Regions from separate parts of the Exiguobacterium sp. s95 genome, predicted to be linked through region 2. Evidence: a T-box and tRNA genes for the amino acid it is inferred to sense, from the RefSeq annotation. Region 2 holds a T-box; the other regions hold tRNA genes.

Region 1 (4,079 bases), on a different contig from region 2:
CTTCGGAGTTTGACGAACCAATTCGATTTGAATGCAAAAGCAATCGAGCGTAAGAAAGGGCACATCCTCTACATCAAGGAGAGTGAAAAAATCTCTGATTTCCTCAAGGTAGTCGGGGCGACCCATTCGATGCTTCGTTTTGAAGATGTCCGGATTTTAAAAGATATGCGGAATTCGGTCAATCGTCTCGTCAACTGTGAGACAGCGAACCTCAACAAAACGGTCGGGGCAGCGCTCCGCCAAGTGGAGAATATCAAATTTCTCGAACGGACGGTCGGACTCGATGTCTTACCGGACAAGTTACGGGAAATCGCGATTTTACGCGTGACGCATCAAGACGTGACGCTGCAAGAGCTCGGCGAGATGGTCGAGAGCGGCTCCATCTCAAAATCAGGGATCAATCATCGATTGCGGAAAATTGATCAAATCGCGGATAAACTCCGGAATGGTGAGTCGTTGACAGGTGCGCTCTAAAGGGGAAACTTGCGAGATGAACCATAGTCTACTATAATATATAGTCGATGCAACTAAATGTTCGAATTAAGGAGTTTTTGAAATGGCTAACGAAAAAAAACGTATTTCGCTGACAGTCGATGCGAAATTTGATGAAGTCTTGACGAAAAAAGCAAAATCAATCGGTGTACCGAAAAGTACACTCGTGACATTCGCAACATCACTCTTCCTTAAGCAATTGCAAGCAGAAGAAGAGCTTTCACCACATGCGAACGGGATTTACACATTGATTCGTGAAAACCACGACATCGTGTCTGATATTACAGATCTCATCGACTAACACAAACGATCCTTTTCAGGTTCGGGACGAACTTTCATGATTTAATGAAGTTCATGCCCGGCGTGGAGAGGATTTTTTTTGAAGACAACAAAAAAACGACCGCTGATGTAAAAACATCAACGGTCGGTCGGGTTAACAGATTAAGCGCGCTCCATGACGCGGTCGATGAGACCGTAGTCAGCTGCTGCTTGAGCAGACATGAAGTTATCACGCTCTGTATCGCGTTCGATGACTTCAAGTGGTTGTCCTGTGTTTTCTGCCATGATTTTGTTTAAGTGTTCACGCATTTTGATGATACGTTCTGCATGAATTTTAATGTCTGACGCTTGTCCTTGTGTGCCGCCGAGCGGTTGGTGAATCATGATCTCAGCGTTTGGAAGGGCAAAACGTTTTCCTTTTGCGCCTGCTTGTAAGAGGAACGCACCCATTGAAGCGGCCATTCCGATACAAATTGTTGAAACTTGTGGTTTGATGAAGTTCATCGTATCGTAAATCGCCATACCCGCCGTGATTGAACCGCCCGGGCTGTTGATGTAGAGCGAAATTTCTTTATCTGGATCCTCTGCTGCTAAGAAGAGCAACTGGGCAACGACTGAGTTGGCGACGTTATCGTCAATCGCGCTCCCGAGAAGAATGATACGATCCTTGAGCAAACGTGAATAGATATCGTAAGCACGTTCCCCGCGGTTGGTTTGTTCGATGACTGTTGGAATTAACATAGTCTTTGCCTCCTTATGATGGTATGTAGCTCATATTCGACTTATTCCTATCATAATCCTTTGGTCAATATTGGTCAAAAGATACGATGCGACTTTTATGTATTTTTCCTGAATGGCATTGAATTAAACATATCAATATAGAAAAAAAGGCAATACCGCGAACGGCATTGCCTGTAGATTCAAAGATGGTACACCCGGAGAGATTTGAACTCCCGACACCTGGTACCGGAAACCAGTGCTCTATCCCCTGAGCTACGGGTGCATGTTTTTTACTGAACAATTAATAGTATACCGACATTTTTTCAGGAAAGCAATACTCGATTGATAAATTCAACATTTTTTTTCGGGCGAAAGATGCTTAAGGAGGACTTTCTAGACGGTCGGAAGATTTTTTCCTCTATACTATATAGAAGAGTTAAAGATGCAATGGAATGAAGGGAGATCCGACGATGGAACAGCGCCAGGAACAGACGCAACGGATGACGTTATCGACGTCCCAATTGTTTCAGTTGACGATTCTTGAAGAATCATTTGCTGAACTCGAAGAACATGTATACCGAATCATACGCCGGACAAGCGCTTATCGGAATAATCTCAGTAAAACAATCGACGTTGATTTTGGCCGCGTCGCAGACCGTGTCGCTTCATTTGAAGCGACGCTTCTTCAGCAAATACGTTTAGAATCGGTCAGACAGGAAATAGGATATATGGCGGAACAACTCATGACGTACTTAGATACGGATGGATTATTGCGGACGACGGATGCGCAACTGGCAACATTGTTAGAGGCGGACGTCAGTCTCGTAAAACAAGCACGACACGTTTTACAACGGTGTGAACCGACGGGAATTGCGGCACGTTCCGCGCACGAATGCCGGTTGTTGCACGCGCTCGAACTAGATGACGCGTTATTGATTGATGTCGCGACGGATTTGAATGAAGGGATTGCTGTCAAACAAGTACTTCAAGACATTGATGATGCAACAGACCGGATACGGATCAAAGCGGCGCTCGATCGGTTACCAAAAGCACCGGTCCTTCCGGAGACGACCGTTCTGACGATTCCGGAAGCAGACATCGAATTCCGTGACGGCGAGTTGACGATCAACTGGTCTGATCTCGAAATCGACCGGAGCTGGGCGGACCTCGATGAAGCAAAACCGTTCTTGAGTGCATATGAACGGAGACGGACGACGCTTCGGGCGATTCTGGACGTCATCATCGAGCGACAGCTCAATTGGTTTAAAGGAAAGCTCGAGCTCGCGCCGCTGACGAAAAAAGAAGTGGCGGAAGTGACGGGGCATCATCCGTCGACGGTTGGACGGGCGATTGCGAACAAAACGGTCAAGACGATTCAGGGCACGATGTTACTCGAAGATTTTTTCGTCTCACGGACGACGACCGGGACGTCGAGTTTCTTAGTTAAGGTCCGGATCGCTCAACTGCTCGAAGCGTCGCCTGTTCCGATGAGTGATCAACAATTGACGGACCGTCTCACAGCGGAGGAGATTACGGTCGCGAGACGAACGGTCGCAAAATATCGGGCAGCCCTTGGTTTGACCCAAGCGGACTTCGAGAGACGAGAGGAAAATTCATGATGCGAACAAAAGAAAACATGCACTTAACACTCTATTCACGTCCGGGTTGTACACTATGTGAGGAAGCCGCCATCTTGCTCGATTTTGTATTAGATGAATTTCCCGAATGGACATTCGAAGAAATCAACATTGACAACGATGCGGCGCTCAGTCTGAAGTACCTCTACGAAATACCGGTTCTCGCACATCAAAACGAAATCTTAAGTTATGGAAAATTTGAGGCGGAGGCGGTCAGAAATCGTTTACTTGAAAAAAGATGACGGTCGAGACTTGAAACAAAACCAAGGTACTGTTATGATAGCAATGTACCAAGTGGGACAAGATATGACACGCGGGACGTAAAGTGTCCAGCAATTTGAGAGGAGCGGGAGTTACATGATTCGGCAGTTAGTACAGATCCAAAAGCGAATCGTGCCTGATCTGATTGAAGAAATGCAGACACGTTACGACATTCTTCATTATGTACGCCTGATGCAACCGATCGGACGACGAACACTTGCGACGAGCCTTGGCTTGACGGAACGCGTTCTACGCCGGGAGGTCGACTTCTTAAAAGAACAAGACTTACTGGAAGTTGCGACGCAAGGCATGTCCTTGACGGATGAAGGGCGGACAGTATTACGAAGCATGCACAGTGTGATGGCGGAACTCGCCGGGATCTCCGATATGGCGAAAGCCTTAAAAGAGAAGCTTGGTGTAAAAGACGTCGTCATCGTACCGGGTGATTCGGATCAAACCTTCTGGGTGCAACGCGATATGGGACGGGCAACAGTTGCCCGCTTAAAACGTGAACTTTCAAAAGACCACAATACGATCGCAGTTACAGGTGGGACGACGATGGCTTCGGTCGCGGCGATGATGTCGCCCGATAAGGAAAATCGTCCGATGACGTTTGTACCCGCACGAGGCGGTCTTGGCGAAACGCTTGAACTTCAAGCGAATACGGTCTGCTCACGCATGGCTTCACGT
Region 2 (4,079 bases):
CGAATCGATGTACGGTTTCAAGTCATAGATAATCCATTCCATATAAGCTTTCCCGTTTCCACCGATCGTCGTCCGGTGTGACGGATATGCGGTTCGCATCAATAACGCGTCATCCGTCCAAGGCGCATATTCATCGTACCGGTCCATCGGGTCATCCGGGCTATCGATGGCGACGATCATTGCCTGTAGACCGACTTCGTGGAGGGCGAGATGAACATCCCATCCTTTACCGAAGGAAGCACTCGCACCACTGAAGACATTTTGTCCGTCATGCATATAGATGACGGGTAATGCAACATCCGTCGCGACCTCAGGGGGACGATAAATCCGCAATGTCCGCCGTTGTTGATTCATCGGAAGCGATAACTCAATTTCAGTAATAGACATGTAAAACACAACCTTTCAAAGATTAGCGTAGTGGGCTGTACAATTTCGACCATTGTGTTTTCCGCCGACATACAGTGCGTGATCTGCCTGACGTAATGATTCTTCAAATGTGCGTTGGTAAGGATGTTCTACTGTATCGACGCCAAGACTGACGGTAATAGAGAGAGGGTGATCGTCGACAATGAAGGGGCGATCGAGAACGGTGTGACGAATTTCTTCAGCAATGGAGATTGCTTGGTCTTGTAAGCAATCCGCAATCAAAACAACGAATTCCTCCCCCCCATAACGTGCCGCGAAGACGGAATCGTTGCGGTGGATGACGTATTTAATCCGTCTTCCGAGCTCACGTAAGACGAGATCTCCGACTTTATGTCCGTACGTATCATTGACGTATTTAAAGTGGTCGATATCAAATAGGATGATCGACAGCGGAAAGTGTTCGGAAGCAAACTGGCGTGCCCCCTCTTCATAAAAAGCACGGCTGTTCGGGAGATCGGTCAAGGCATCCGTCCGGCTTTCGGCATACAATTGAAAGTTTTCTTGGGAACGCTCGAGTACGCGGCAAAATGTTCGAAGCAGGCGATAAATTTCATCCGCTTTTGCTTCATCATAAGCATCAGCGATTTGATGAAATAAAACGATTGAGACATCGACTTCTCCACTTGTGATGGAAGGAATCGCGAGCATCGAATGCCGATCGACGGGAAGCGAGAGTTGGACATCATTTCCCCAGTCGAACCGAAGGCCATAGAGAATCGGAGTCCGCAGATCATTCGCTGATAACGTATGAAATAAAGGTAAGACATCAACTGTCTTTTTTGTCCGAATGTCATAGATGATTTGTTTTCGTTGCTGCTGAATAGAAAGCCAGCCGTCGGAGAAATCAATTAGATGAGGTAAATCAATCAGTAAGGATTCAATCGCTTCCCGTTCAAAGCGTGAAACGAGCAACCGTTCCTTCGCATCGTCGAACCGTTTAGCGTTGTGTGTAGCTTGTAAGGATGCGCCACGCTGTTGTAGGAGTTGCTTGAATAAGAATAAAATTAAAGTCGAGACAGTCGCAGCAACTAACGGGTTTTCATCATAAAACCAAATCCCGAGAAGCGCGCTTAAAATACTGATTCCGTAAACGAGTGTCTGAAGTCGGATGAGGCGGGTCCAGTCATACTTTAAGTTTAAGAAACGATTGACGAATCGACATTGAAGATAGGAAATAAGAAAGACACCCACCAGATAACCGATAAACGGGATAAGTGATTCGGTATAAGTAAAGCCCGGGCCGGTCGGACCTCCAAGTAGCAAGTAAGCGGAGGCGGGAACTGAGATATAGACGATGTCGAATAAGACGTTGACGGGGTACAGGTAGATGAATCGTTTTATCCGAATTTCTTTTTTATGCGAAAATAATTGGAAAATCAGGACACCGAGTTGACTCAAAATGACGGCAATCAATAAACCGTAATTAAGAAAAATGAATAAAATAATACCTTCTTGAAATGTATAATAAATCCCACCACGGCGGATGTTATCGAATTGGAAGAGGAGGACTAAAATGAGAAGATAACTTGCATTTCCAAGCGATATCGCTGGGTTCATATGGACGGGAAAGGCAAGCGATGCAAGAAACAGCAAAACAACAGTAAGTGCTAAAGTGATCCAGCTCATACGTGCTACTTTTCGATAGTAAACCATAGCGGAATAGACCCCTCTCTGTGGCGATCCTTCTGTATCTATACCCGATTTGTGGAAATTATGATAAGTGATTTACAAAAAAATAAGGTTGAGAGAAATCGAGTCATTGCGTATAATGTGAAAGATATCAAATCGTCGATGACGAAGAAAGTAACGGTTTTATCTTGTCAGCCAGCGAATCAGGAAACGGTGGAAGCCTGAATGGACAAAGAAATCGTGAAACGCACTTCAGAGACGCTATCCGAATCGTAACGATCAGGCGTAGCCGGGGGAACCCCGTTATCCCCAATTAAGGTGGGTGTCGAAAACGACACCAAGAAGAGTGGTACCGCGGTCATTCCGTCTCTTTGCGAGTTGCGCAAAGGGCGTTTTTTATTGGAAAAAATAAACTGTTGGAGGTAATACAATGAGCTACAAACAACAATATGCTGAAGTTTTACAAGGAGTCATCGGAGACGCATTGACACTTGAACAAATTGAGCAACTGATTGAACAACCGAAACATGAAGACCACGGAGATCTCGCATTCCCTTGCTTCTTGTTGGCGAAAGCATTCCGCAAAGCACCCAACATGATTGCAGTAGATGTCGCTGAAAAAATCGATAATCCACTCTTTGCGAACGTTCAACCAGTCGGACCATATGTCAACGTCTTCTTGAACCGTGAGGTCGTCTCGCAAGAAATCGTCAATCGTGTCTTAAACGAAAAAGCGGACTACGGATCAAGTGAGTCGAATGGGAAGACGATTGTCACTGACTTCTCTTCACCAAACATCGCGAAGCCGTTCTCGATGGGACATTTGCGTTCGACGGTCATTGGAAATGCATTAAACCAAATTTCACGTAAAAAAGGATATGAGGTCGTTGGGATCAACCACTTAGGTGATTGGGGCACGCAGTTTGGTAAATTGATGGTGGCTTACAACATGTGGGGTAAAGAAGAAGATGTCCGGGCTGAGCCAATCAAAGAACTATTGAAACTCTATGTCCGGTTCCATGAAGAAGCAGAAAGTAAGCCGGAACTTGAAGATGAAGGTCGGGCCTGGTTCAAAAAACTCGAGCAAGGTGACGAACAGGCAACCGTTCTTTGGAAATGGTTCCGTGAAGTTTCACTCGTCGAATTCAGCCGTGTTTACGACATGCTTGGTGTACAGTTCGACAGCCTGAACGGAGAAGCCTTCTATAATGACAAAATGCAGCATGTCATTGACTTATTAGAAGAAAAAGAACTGCTCGTCGAGTCTGAAGGCGCGATGGTCGTTGATCTTGAAGCAGAAGGTATGCCACCTGCGCTAATCAAGAAAAAAGATGGCGCGACGCTTTACGCGACACGCGACTTGGCAGCTGCGGTCTATCGTCTCGAGACGTACCGTTTCGAACAAGCATTTTATGTTGTCGGCGGAGAACAAGCGCTCCATTTCAAACAGTTGTTTGCGGTTTTGAAAAAGCTTGGTTTTGATAATGTTGACGGCATGCACCATGTACCATTCGGTCTGATCATGAAAGATGGCAAAAAGATGTCGACGCGTAAAGGGCGGATCGTCTTGCTTGAGGAAGTCCTTCAAGATGCAATCAACGTCGCAAAACAAAATATCGCCGAGAAAAATCCGAACCTTGCGAATGCCGACCAAACAGCACAACAAGTCGGCGTCGGCGCAGTCATCTTCCATGACCTTAAAAACGAACGCATGAACAATATCGAGTTCGATCTCGAGCAGATGTTGAAATTCGAAGGGGAGACGGGTCCATACGTTCAGTACACAAATGCCCGTGCCAACTCGTTACTCCGTAAAGGCGGCTATGATGGTGCAGCCTTCGACGGAAGTGCTGACGATTATGCCTGGGGGGTCGTCTCGATGCTTAACCAATTCTCGGCAGTCATTGACCGGGCGTTCGTGCGTCGTGAACCATCCATCATCAGCCGTTATGTCCTTGATCTCGCACAAAGCTTTAACAAATATTATGGTCAAGTACGTGTCCTTGAAGAGGATGCGGCAAAAC
Region 3 (4,079 bases), on a different contig from region 2:
ACCGTACATTTTGTTAAACATTGTGCGTGGCATTTTTCCTTTACGGAAACCAGGTGTGTTCAAAGTCTTAACGACTTTCTTGAACGCTTGGTCTACCGCTTTATCAAATGCTTCAGCAGGCGCTTCATACGTGAGAACGCCGAGGCTACCTGATTGTTTTTCCCATTTTGCAGTCATGCTGAGTCCCTCCAAAATTGTCAATTAGCGTACATGTGTGTACAACAAGTCACATTATAGCACATCCATTCCGAGCATTACCACTGTTGAACGAATGGATTCCTCGCATTTCCTATATCGCCGTCTTCTCGTACGCTTTTCCCTCTTCTAACATCTGATGAGCACTATCGTATAAGTCACGCGCAAGTGCCCCGAGTTCTTTTTCGGGCACATCACGTTCGAACGTCATTCCAGCGAGTGCATCAAGCGTTTCAATCATCTCGACCGGATCCATATCGAATAAATCGACTTCCTGATTGAGGTGGAGCATTTGATGCCAGGACAACATTAGTAGCGCTCGAAAAGGATCGAGCCGTCTTAAGCTAAATAAAACTTCTTGCACTCCGAGCAGTTGCGCCTGCTGTTGTTCCAACCGTCTACGTAGCTGCTCGGCAGAATCGAATGTCACGTCAAGCTGCAAACGTTCGATTCGAAGCGTTAAAGGAAAACATGAGTCGTCCGTCATTAATTGCGATAATAACGTATGAAGGACGATCAAACTTTGCTGTCTTACGTCCTCACCGATTGCATAAGAGGTGCAAAGATACCGTCTCAATTCAAGCGCCTTTTCAAGCGTCAGTCCACGTAACTGCTCGAATTGTTGTTCGTACGTTCCTGTTTGAAAAACGTTTATCCATTCCGCTTCCGACTTTCCGACCGATTTCCGCGTTAAAAACGATTCGTCCGAACGTGCTTCCCTGTCTGGTTCCGTTTGCCGTCCAAGCATTGATGCCGCTTCCTCCAACTTAACTGCTAGACCGTATGGTAAGTATGGTGAGGCTGTCCGAAGCGCGACACGAAGCGGGTATGCCTGTCCATGCTCAAAGAGGAAGAGCGCAAGCACTTGCTCAACTCCTTCGACTGTCAAAAACGATTCCGCTATTTTGATGAAGCGTTCTCGTTCTTCTTTACTCTCAGAAAAAGCATCTTGCATCGTATATACCCTATACAAAATGTCGTCATCACTCATCGCCACGTCATCGAGTCGCTTCATCCGTTCATCTCGCTCGACCCTCGTTATCCGTGCGAGTCGCATCCGTTCCTGTTCCAGCGGTCGTTCCATCCAACGGGATTCACTCATGCGCTCTCCTCCTCTACCAATCATTCTTATTTTGTGAAGGGATCGAGTCGTTCCGTCCAACTAGATATTGCGTCTTGCAGTCGTTGCCCTTGTTCGACTCCAAGCTGATTCAACGTATCGAGCGAGACGTCCGTCTCAAGAAGACGTGTCATCGACTCTGATTGATCGACATACTGCTTTAACTTATCACTCAAACTCTTTAGTTCGGCCGGCGGACTGTCGAGACTAGACAGACGCTCGTCGATTTGATCGAGCTCTTTCTCTAACTTTTGAACCGTCTCATCATTTTTCAGCTTTTCCATTTGTTGATCCAGTGTTTGTTCTGGATTTGCCGATTCGCGTGCCTTCTCCGCTGCTTGATCGAGCTTAGCCGAGAGCTCTGACGTGACACGTGATGTATCTTTCGCAATCGTTTGTAGTTCCGCTGCATAATCAACATTATTTTTCACTTCGACGACTTGTTGTTTTGCGTCGTCGACCGTATTCGTTATTTCGCTACAACCAGCTAGAGCAACTGTCAGAAGGAGGATTCCACCGATTCGTTTCCTCATTGTCCACATCCCCTTTTTAAGTTCATGATACCTTGATTATAATCGAAAATCATAATAAAAAAAAGAGACCACCCTCGTAAGGGCAGTCTCTATTTTAATTATAGCGTCCCAAGAGGGATTCGAACCCCCGACCGACGCCTTAGAAGGGCGTTGCTCTATCCAGCTGAGCTATTGGGACGTGTCAACACGAATAAACTATACTAAAACAATTCTTTCGTGTCAATCACATTACAAAAAATCTTTTCTTAAAGCGTGCCTTCTAAATGTAAAGCATTAATCTGTTCACCTGTCAGATCGTAAAAATCAACGGAATACGCATCTTCTTCAAGCGTCAAAATCGCATACGTTTTTTCAGGACGGTGTCGCGGCATACGAATCGAACCCGGATTGATGAAGAGTTTACCATCCTTTTGTTCCGCTTTCGCCACGTGCGAATGACCGTACAACACGACCTGTGCTGCTTTTTGATCCGCACGATGGACTAATTGATCGAGGCTGTATTTCACGTCTTGACGATGACCATGGACACATAATAGATTGACTGCGCCAAAAGGCTCAAGTACCTCATCGGCAAAGTCGTTACCATAATCACAATTCCCTTTAACGACACGATAGGGATATAATGATTCGTCCATCCGTGTCAACTGTGAGTCTCCACAATGATACGCAACCTCTGCTTCCGGATGCCGTTCGACGATTGTCAGAAGTTCCGATTCGAGACCATGGCTATCACTAACGATTAATGCTTTCATCGTTGATCACTCTCCTAAAAAAGTAGTCAGTGCTAATTCAAGTTTTTTCAACGCATTCCCGCGATGACTAATCGCCGCTTTCTCATCTTTTGTTAACTCGGCGGCCGTTTGATTTCGAGATGGGACGATGAACAAAGGATCATAACCGAAACCATGCTCACCTTTCGCTTCGAATCCGATGAGACCTTCCATCGTACCGCGTACAGTCAACGTCTCCCCAGAAGGTTTCGCAAGTGACAATGCACAGACGAAGCGCGCTGTCCGCTCTTCGATTGATCGATTGCCCAATTTCTCGAGCAACAATGCATTATTCGCTGCATCTGATTTTTCTAGACCTGCAAAACGCGCTGAGTAAACACCAGGCGCCCCGTCGAGCGCGTCGACTTCGAGTCCCGAGTCGTCGGCAAGAACCGCGTGACCGAAGTAAGCAGCTGCTTCTTTCGCTTTCAGTTCAGCATTTTCTTCAAAAGTTACACCCGTTTCATCCGTCTCAGGTGCAGCTTCGTAATCCAGTAGAGAAGATACGTCATAACCTAGTTTCCCGAGCATCACTTCGAGTTCTTTCACTTTCCCGGCATTGCGGGTCGCGACGATGATTTTCATCGATGTTCCCCCACTTCTTCTCCAACATACCACCACGAAGCACCTAATGCGTCTTGACCGGCACGCAGGAGTTCTTCAATACCCTTTTCCCCAAGTTCGAGCATATCGAGCATTTCCCGTTTCGAAAATGTCGCCTCTTCACCTGTCGCCTGCATCTCGACGATTTTCCCGGAAGAGGTCATGACTAAGTTCAAATCAACATCGGCTGCAGCATCCTCTTCATAACAGAGATCAAGGAGCAGCTCTTGACCGACCTTTCCAATCGAGACGGCTGCGATTCCTTCTTTGATTGGTGTATCCGTCAGTTTCCCGCTTTGAATCAGACCGTCTACTGCGAGGACGAGGGCAAGAAAACCGCCTGTGATCGCAGCCGTTCTCGTTCCGCCATCCGCCTGAATGACATCACAATCAATCCAGACCGTCCGTTCACCTAGTTTTTCTAAGTCGACGACAGCACGTAACGCCCGACTGATCAAACGCTGGATTTCCATCGTCCGACCTGTCTGTTTACCACGGACCGACTCGCGCGCTGTCCGTTGCGCCGTCGCACGTGGTAACATCGCATATTCCGCATTGATCCAACCATGACGTTTCCCCCGTAAAAAGGGCGGGACTTTCTCTTCGACCGTTGCCGTACACAAGACCCGCGTGTCTCCGACTGCGATCATAATGGAACCTTCCGCATGTTTATTCACGTTCGTCTCAAACGCAATCGCACGCATCATCGTAGATTCTCGTTGATCGATTCTCATGTCGTTTCCTCCGTTCCGAGTACTAATCGTTTTGCTTGGATTGGTTGACTCAACCAATCGGTCGCGATCCGTTCAAAGGAACGCGTGTCACCTGTCGCATGATACACATGTTCCGGTATAAAAT

Evidence for each region. A T-box is a leader RNA that pairs with one kind of tRNA and senses whether it is charged. The one in region 2 lies ahead of argS (arginine--tRNA ligase), so its partner is inferred to be a tRNA-Arg.
Region 1: it encodes a tRNA-Arg, which carries the amino acid that the T-box ahead of argS (arginine--tRNA ligase) is inferred to sense. The anticodon was not compared.
Region 3: it encodes a tRNA-Arg, which carries the amino acid that the T-box ahead of argS (arginine--tRNA ligase) is inferred to sense. The anticodon was not compared.

The regions. Positions count from the first base shown of each region.
Region 1 covers NZ_JACSMM010000002.1:134,517-138,595, forward strand. Annotated here, with positions in the region: gene whiA (DNA-binding protein WhiA) at 1-474, shown strand, start outside; gene KNP99_RS05335 (hypothetical protein) at 557-793, shown strand; partial or broken gene clpP (ATP-dependent Clp endopeptidase proteolytic subunit ClpP) at 934-1,518, opposite strand; tRNA gene KNP99_RS05345 (tRNA-Arg) at 1,699-1,774, opposite strand; gene KNP99_RS05350 (RNA polymerase factor sigma-54) at 1,962-3,110, shown strand; gene KNP99_RS05355 (glutaredoxin family protein) at 3,107-3,370, shown strand; gene KNP99_RS05360 (sugar-binding transcriptional regulator) at 3,489-4,079, shown strand, end outside.
Region 2 covers NZ_JACSMM010000004.1:144,526-148,604, forward strand. Annotated here, with positions in the region: gene KNP99_RS09460 (alpha/beta hydrolase) at 1-387, opposite strand, end outside; gene KNP99_RS09465 (GGDEF domain-containing protein) at 403-2,079, opposite strand; T-box leader at 2,209-2,429, shown strand; gene argS (arginine--tRNA ligase) at 2,486-4,079, shown strand, end outside.
Region 3 covers NZ_JACSMM010000002.1:377,905-381,983, reverse strand. Annotated here, with positions in the region: gene tig (trigger factor) at 1-177, opposite strand, end outside; gene KNP99_RS06570 (hypothetical protein) at 290-1,297, opposite strand; gene KNP99_RS06565 (hypothetical protein) at 1,324-1,848, opposite strand; tRNA gene KNP99_RS06560 (tRNA-Arg) at 1,953-2,026, opposite strand; gene KNP99_RS06555 (metallophosphoesterase family protein) at 2,094-2,600, opposite strand; gene KNP99_RS06550 (XTP/dITP diphosphatase) at 2,607-3,203, opposite strand; gene rph (ribonuclease PH) at 3,200-3,955, opposite strand; gene racE (glutamate racemase) at 3,952-4,079, opposite strand, start outside.